Regions from separate parts of the Arthrobacter sp. ERGS1:01 genome, predicted to be linked through region 2. Evidence: predicted binding sites of a transcription regulator. Region 2 holds the regulator's gene; the other holds the start of a gene.
The links. Region 2 encodes LexA, which represses DNA repair genes until DNA is damaged. Its sites were predicted from a motif close to TCGAACANNTGTTCGA; they were not measured.
Positions count from the first base shown of each region.

Region 1: AL755_RS11150 (HNH endonuclease signature motif containing protein) is a predicted target of LexA. The motif match lies at 1,296-1,311, and genes of this name have one in related genera.

Region 1 covers NZ_CP012479.1:1,609,973-1,613,390, forward strand. Annotated here, with positions in the region: gene AL755_RS11140 (Lrp/AsnC family transcriptional regulator) at 1-128, shown strand, start outside; gene AL755_RS11145 (TIR domain-containing protein) at 221-1,207, opposite strand; gene AL755_RS11150 (HNH endonuclease signature motif containing protein) at 1,354-3,418, shown strand, end outside.
Region 2 covers NZ_CP012479.1:797,758-801,175, reverse strand. Annotated here, with positions in the region: gene AL755_RS07490 (histidinol-phosphate transaminase) at 1-285, opposite strand, end outside; gene AL755_RS07485 (LysM peptidoglycan-binding domain-containing protein) at 362-778, opposite strand; gene lexA (transcriptional repressor LexA) at 1,085-1,828, shown strand; gene AL755_RS07475 (ATP-dependent DNA helicase) at 1,939-3,418, opposite strand, start outside.

The sequences.
Region 1 (3,418 bases), 810 kb from region 2:
TGTGCGAGGACGACGAACACCTGTTGCGCCTGCTGGCCAGGATGCGCGAACTGCCCGCCGTGCAGTCCACCGAGACGTTCATGTACCTGAAACTGCACAAGCAGCGCTACGACTGGGGCACCCGCTAACGCATCGGTGGTCGAGCCTGTCGAGACCTGGTTGGCGGGTCCGAGAGCTGGTTAGCGGGTCGGGATGCCGTCTGCGATCGTCCTGACCTGCCCTACCTTGTTTTCCAGATGCTGAACCTGAAGTACTTCCTCTCGATCCAGTCGGGCACCATGACCCGCAGGGTGTGCTCGAAATTGGCAATTTCCCGGCTCTCCAGGGTGCGTCGGGTGTCGTCCTGGGCAAGGAAATCTGCGCTGAAGTATTCATCGATCGCGAGCTTCGAGGAGAGCATGGTGGTGGGTACGTCAAACAGGTGCAGGGATTGGCCTTTCGCGCTCAGCCTTCCCGAAACATAGAAGGGAAACGGCCGGGATTTTGCGTTGATGATGATGCGCTTGTACGAGGACGTATACCGGTTGAGTGATTCCTGCTCCAGGTCGATGAGGTTGGCCGGCATCCTGATTTCAATGGTTGGGTAGTGGTTCTTCAGGTCATAGCTTGTTGCGATTTCTTCGCCGTTTTCATCCTTCTCGATGACCTGGAAGGACTTTGAATGCTCGAAGGCGCTGAAAACTTTCCTCAGGAAGTTTTGGTAATAGCCGATTGCCAACGAGGTGGAGGGAAGCATGGTGAAATCGGCACGTTTTGCCGCTGTCCCCATCACGTGGCGCAGGCGATCGCAGGGCTCCTTCAGCGCGCCCACCAGATCGCCACCCGGCTCGAAGGTGGCCACGTCGATTCCGTCCCAGTCGCTGAACATTCCGGTGCCTCGCTGCGCCAGGAGAAAGGTGCGGTTTGGCCCCAATCGGCCCAGGAAAAGGCCGAACTCGAAGATCACGTTGTCGCGGGCCACATGAACCTGGTGATGGTGAACCACGGCCAGGTCGTCCGGCGTGAAAATGGCTATCGCGAAATCGTAATAGCTCGCCCGGTTGAGCAAAGTTTCGAGATAGCTTCTATTGACGGTGAAAACATTCTCATTCCAAATTTGAACATCGAAGTCCGAATCAAAGTTCGCCTTGGCGGCCACGGCAATATCTATCGCCTCAGTCGATGACGCGATAAAGATGGTCGCCCGCCTGTTGGTGGATGTTTCCACAATCCAAAGATTACGCCTTGGGCCATGGCGGGACCAGGTTCCTTCCGTTGGTCGAATCTTTCGAGTCCATACAACCCCGATCAATAAATAGAACATAAATACGTGAAATGATTTCAAATGGGTAACGTTTGCGGTAAAATGGAGGCATGAGCAAGTCGGTGCTGGTCCCCGGCGATCGGGGCGATTCGGCCGCCGCACGCAGTGCGGCGGAGCTCATCACCGCTGTCAGGCTTCCCGACGTCGAAAGCTTCCCATCCAACTTTCCCGGTTTTGCCGAACTGCCGGCTTTCGCGCCGTTCGAGGACCCGTCGGATCTGTCAGCGGAACCCCGGTTGACGAAGGTCGATGTGGCCCGGTCCGTGATGGATGATTGCGCCGCCGCCTTAGCCGGTATCCAGATACTGGAAGCCCGCGTGGCTGGGTGCAAGGCGGCCTTGGTGGAGCGGTTTGTTTCAGCGGCCAGGGCAGAGGAACAGGCGCTTTGCCTGGATCGCTGGCAGTCCACGGTCTCCGAGATGAGTGCCAGGGCCGAGATTGCTGCCGCATTGACCATCACTGAGGGTAGTGTCGGCGCGTTGATTGAGCACTCCCTGACAGTGGTCCGGGACCTGCCCGGGACATGGGATCAAGTCCGGCAAGGTTGCCTGCCCTGGGGTCATGCGGTGGTGATCGCAGAGGAAACCATCACCCTGGGCGCCGCCGGCATCCCGGCAGACGCCATTGAAGCGTATGAGCGAGCCCTGCTGGGCAAGGCGCCCGGCTGCACCCTGCCCTCGTTCAAGGGCAAGGCACGGAGGCTGCTGGAGAAATCCCACCCGGAATCCATCGCAACCCGCACCAAGGCGGCATATGAGCGGCGGCGGGTGGAGATTCAGCGCGTCCACGACGGCATGTCCTGGCTCAACCTTCATCTTCCTGCCCCTACGGTGGAGGGCATTTGGGATCAGTGCACCTTCATTGCCCGCAACGCCCAAGGACCGGGGGAGTCCCGCACCTTGACCCAGTTGCGGGCCGATGTCGAGGCCGCCCTGCTGCTGGGCCAGTCCCTGGCCGTCAACGGCATCAACGACAACCGGCCGCTACCGGCGCTTACGGACGCCACAGTGCCGGAAGCGAGCGCGACGACGGGGGCCGAAGTTGCCATTGTCGTTCCTCCTGCCGGTGCTTTCGGTTTTCCGGGTTTTGACCCGACCGGAGTGGTGCATCCGCCGGCGGTACCGGAAGACTATGCCCGGCTTTGCGCGATGACGGGTGCCGGTCCGGAACCCGATCCTTGCGATCCCGGCAGCCTACCGGGCAGGTTCTACACACTGGACGATCGGCAGATCCCTGCTTTCCCAACGCCCAACTACAACGAACCACGGTATGCCCCGCCGGACCTCTGGAACCCCGAGTCCGTCGGCGGTGCCGGCCCGAGCAGCACTGGGTCTTGGACTTCAGGCTCAGGGGACGGCGCCGCGCGTTCCGCCGTCCCCTGGCTGGGGATGCCGCCAATGCCGCAGGTCATGCCCGTGCTGTTGATCCCGGCCCTGTCGCTGGTTGGCGCCTCGTGCGACCCGGCCATTCTGGAGGGCTATGGGCCCATCAGCATCGAGGTGGCAAAGCGCCTCCTTGCGGACGCATCCTGCTTCTACCGGGCCTTCACCGATCCGATGACAGGGGAGGCCCTGGCGCTGAACCCGGAAACCCGGCGGGTGGACAGGAAGATGCGGATCATGCTGCGGGCGGCCAACGAATTCTGCACATTCCCGGGTTGTTCGGCGAAGGCCGCCCACTCCGAGGTGGACCACATCAAACCATGGAGCGCCGGTGGTACGAGTGTTCTGGAAAATCTTGAACCCCTGGATAAACGGCACCACCTCGTGAAGCACTTCAAGGACGATCGCACCCGCCAAGGGCGCATTCGTGAGGACCAGTCAGCCGAACGGGCCGCGCTAAAATTGCGTGGCTGGACGCCCACCATGACCGAATCCGGCCGTCCCGGCTGGACCTCGCCCACCGGACGCTACTACCCGCCACAACCAGCCGAGACCGCCCCACCGTCATACCCGAAATGGATTGCCAAGACCATCGCCGGCCGTCTCGAACCGGCTGGGCTGGCGGAATCGTCAGGACCGGGCGCCCAGGCGAGCCCGGCGGGTTCCGGCAACCTTCGGCCTCGTACCGGCCCCATCGACGTCAGCCCAGCCGAAGCCCTCATGATTCACTACC
Region 2 (3,418 bases):
GGAGCCGTTGGCGGCCCAGATGTTCTCCTCCGTGAGACCGTGTCCCAGGTAGGCGGCCAGTGCCCGGCGGAGTTCGGTGAACTCCCTGTCGGGGTAGCGGTTCAAGCCATCAAGCTCATCGGCCACGGCCTTGAGGATGGCCTCCTTGGCGTCCAGTGGAACACCAAAGGTATTTTCATTGACGTTTAGCAGGATGGGAACGTCCAGTTGCGGTGCCCCGTAGGGATGCTGTCCGCGCAGATCGTCGCGGAGCGGTAACTGGTTGAGACGTTCAAACTGATCCATGGAATCAGCTTAAGTGGTGTTCGTGCCGGAACAGAACTTGTGACCGGCAATGTCCCACCATGTGATCTCCGTGGGCCTACTTCGGCAGGGGTACGTACAACTGCTGGCCGGCCTGCAACACCGAGGTGCCCAGGTCATTGAGGGCCACGATCTCGGCCACGACGTCGCGGACGTCGCGGTTGGGATCGCTCTTCGCCGCGATCGACCACAGGCTTTGCCCCTGGAGCACCGTCACGGAGGCCGCATAGTCCGTCATGTTGACGGGGGTGTACTTAGTGGCGGCGTTGGCCGGGCTGGCGACGACGCCCAACAGCACGGCCACTACGGACAGCATCAACACGGCCGCGACGACAAGGGCCGGAATTCCCAGGAAAACCATGCGGCCCCGCCGCGTCAATCGCAGGGGTCCGGCCGGGGTGGCACGGACAGTGCCGAACTTGCTTCCGGAGTACTGGACCGCCGGGCCTGCTGTGGAAATCACCAATGCGCTCATGAATTCATTCCTTTCACTCCGTGGAGGCCTGACCGCATGGGCCGAACCGGGCGAAACCCGGGACATTCAGCAGGATCAAACTTCCATACACAATATGTTCGATAGAACGTATGTTCTAACGCTGGTACTACAGTTTTAGCATCTATAGACGACTCTTGCCAAGACTCGATAGAACAAATGTTTGAAATTCGCTCTTTTCTGGCTTAATCTTGGAGGTAAGGATTCGCCGCTAAAAGCAGTCCACCAGAAGGCACTGACACTCTTGATTAACACTCTTGACGGCCTCCACGAAAGGACCGAAGGACCATGGCGCTACCAGAACCTCCGCACCGCATCCCGCAGGCCCCCAGCAGGGCCGGCATGAAGGGGCTGACGGTCCGGCAGAAGAAGATTCTCGAATGCATCCAGCGCTCCATTGCCGACAAAGGCTACCCGCCGTCGATGCGTGAGATCGGGGACGTGGTGGGCCTGGCCAGTCTCTCCAGCGTCACGCACCAGCTGACCCAGCTTGAGCGCCACGGCTACCTGCGCCGCGATCCGAAGCGGCCCCGCGCCATGGAGGTCCTCATTCCGCTGGTCCTGGACAACGGCGTAGTGGAGATTGAGGGCGTCAGCTCGCCCGACCAGGTGCGCAGTTCGAACGGCTTGAACTTCGCCCAACTGAGCAGCGCCTCCGACACCGCATTCGTGCCGCTGGTGGGCCGGATCGCCGCCGGCGGTCCCATCCTGGCCGACCAGGTGGTGGATGACATCATGCCGCTGCCGCGCCAGATCGTGGGCAACGGTGAATTGTTCATGCTGAAGGTCGCCGGGGATTCCATGATCGACGCCGCGATCTGCGACGGCGACTGGGTGGTGGTGCGCCGGCAGAACACGGCCAACAATGGCGAGATCGTTGCGGCCCTGCTCGAGGACGAGGCCACCGTGAAGACGTTCCGCCAGCGCGACGGTCACACGTGGCTGCTGCCGCAGAACACCCGTTATGAGCCCATCCTCGGTGACAGCGCCACCGTCATGGGCAAGGTCGTCTCGGTCCTGCGCAGCCTGTAGGCAAAACGAATGGAAGCGCCCCCGGTCTCCCGACCGGGGGCGCTTCCATGTTTCCAGACCAGGGCCCCGGATCCCGACAGGCTCGATCACCGGGCGGCTGCGCACCTGGGCTATTTGCCGGAGAGCCTTTGCAATGCCGCGAGGGCCACGTTCCGGTCCTTGGTGGACCAGAACGGCGGAAGGGCTGCACGCAGGAAGCCGCCGTAGCCGGCATTCGCCAGCCGGGAGTCCAGGACGGCCACCACTCCCCTGTCACTGCTCGAGCGGATAAGCCGCCCCACACCCTGCGCCAGCCTGATGGCGGCGTGGGTTGCCGAGATCGCGATGAATCCGTCGCCGCCGCTCTGCGCAACGGCGCGGGCGCGCGCCGTCACGAGGGGGTCGTCCGGGCGTGGGAACGGAATCCTGTCAATGACCACGAGCCGGCACGATGCACCCTGGACGTCCACCCCCTGCCAGAGGGACATGGTGCCGAACAGGCAGGTGTCGGGTTCGTCGGAGAACTCTTTGATGAGGCCCGCCATGGAGGACTCCCCCTGGCACAGGATCTTCACCGACAGCTTCTTGCGGAGCTTTTCCGCGGCGTCCTCGGCAGCCCTGCGGGAGGAGAACAACGCCAGTGTTCCGCCCCCGGCAGCCGTGATGAGTGCCTCAAGCTCCGCCAATTGCTCCGGCGAGTTGCCGAAACCCGGCTTTTGCAGGTGCGCGGCCACATACAGCATGCCCTGCTTGGGGTAGTCGAACGGGGATCCGACGTCGGCCCCGGTCCACGCCGGCGCGTTGGCGCCCAGCAGGCCCAAGCCCCCGGCCGTGGCCTGGAACGACTCGCCGATGGCCAGCGTTGCGGAGGTCAGCACCACCGTGTGGTCGGCAAAGAGCCCCTCCCGCAGTTTTCCGGCAACGCTGAGCGGGGCGATGTTGATGACGGGTGGTTCGCTGTCGTCGGCCTTTTGGTAGCCCTGCCCGGGCGTGAACGTGCCGGTGCGGGACGCCCAGACCACTTCGCGGGCGTCGGCGGCGGTGAGCAACCGTTCGCAGAGGTCGAAGATCAGGTTCAGCCGGGACCGTGCGATCGAGCGTCCGCCGTCGGCCGAAGCATTGCCGTCGGGCTTTGAATCGGACAGGGCCACCCGGACGGCGTCACGCAGTTGTTCAATGGCCGCCGACTGTTCCTCGTTCAAGCCGTTGGGCAGCAGCCCGGACGGTGTTCCGGCGAACGCCAGGTCCAGGGCCGTCGCGGCCCCGTGCAGGGCGTCGACCGATACGCCCGTGTGCTTGCGGGTGCTGGAGGCGGCCGCCTGGACCATTTGGACCGAGAGCTGGCCCGTGACGGCGCCGGTGACCCTGTCCTGGAGCTCGTGCGCCTCATCGACCACGACGACGTCGTAGTCGGGAAGGACGGCGATGCCCTCGAAGGCGCTGATGGCGAGCATGGCGTGGTTGGTGACCACGATGTCGGCCTCGGCACCCTTGGCCCGGGCCAGCTCGGAGAAGCAGGTCTCGGCCAGCGGGCATTTTTGCGCGCCCAGGCACTCCATGGACGTGACGGACACTTGGCGCCAGGCCTTGTCGGTGACGCCGGGGACAAGT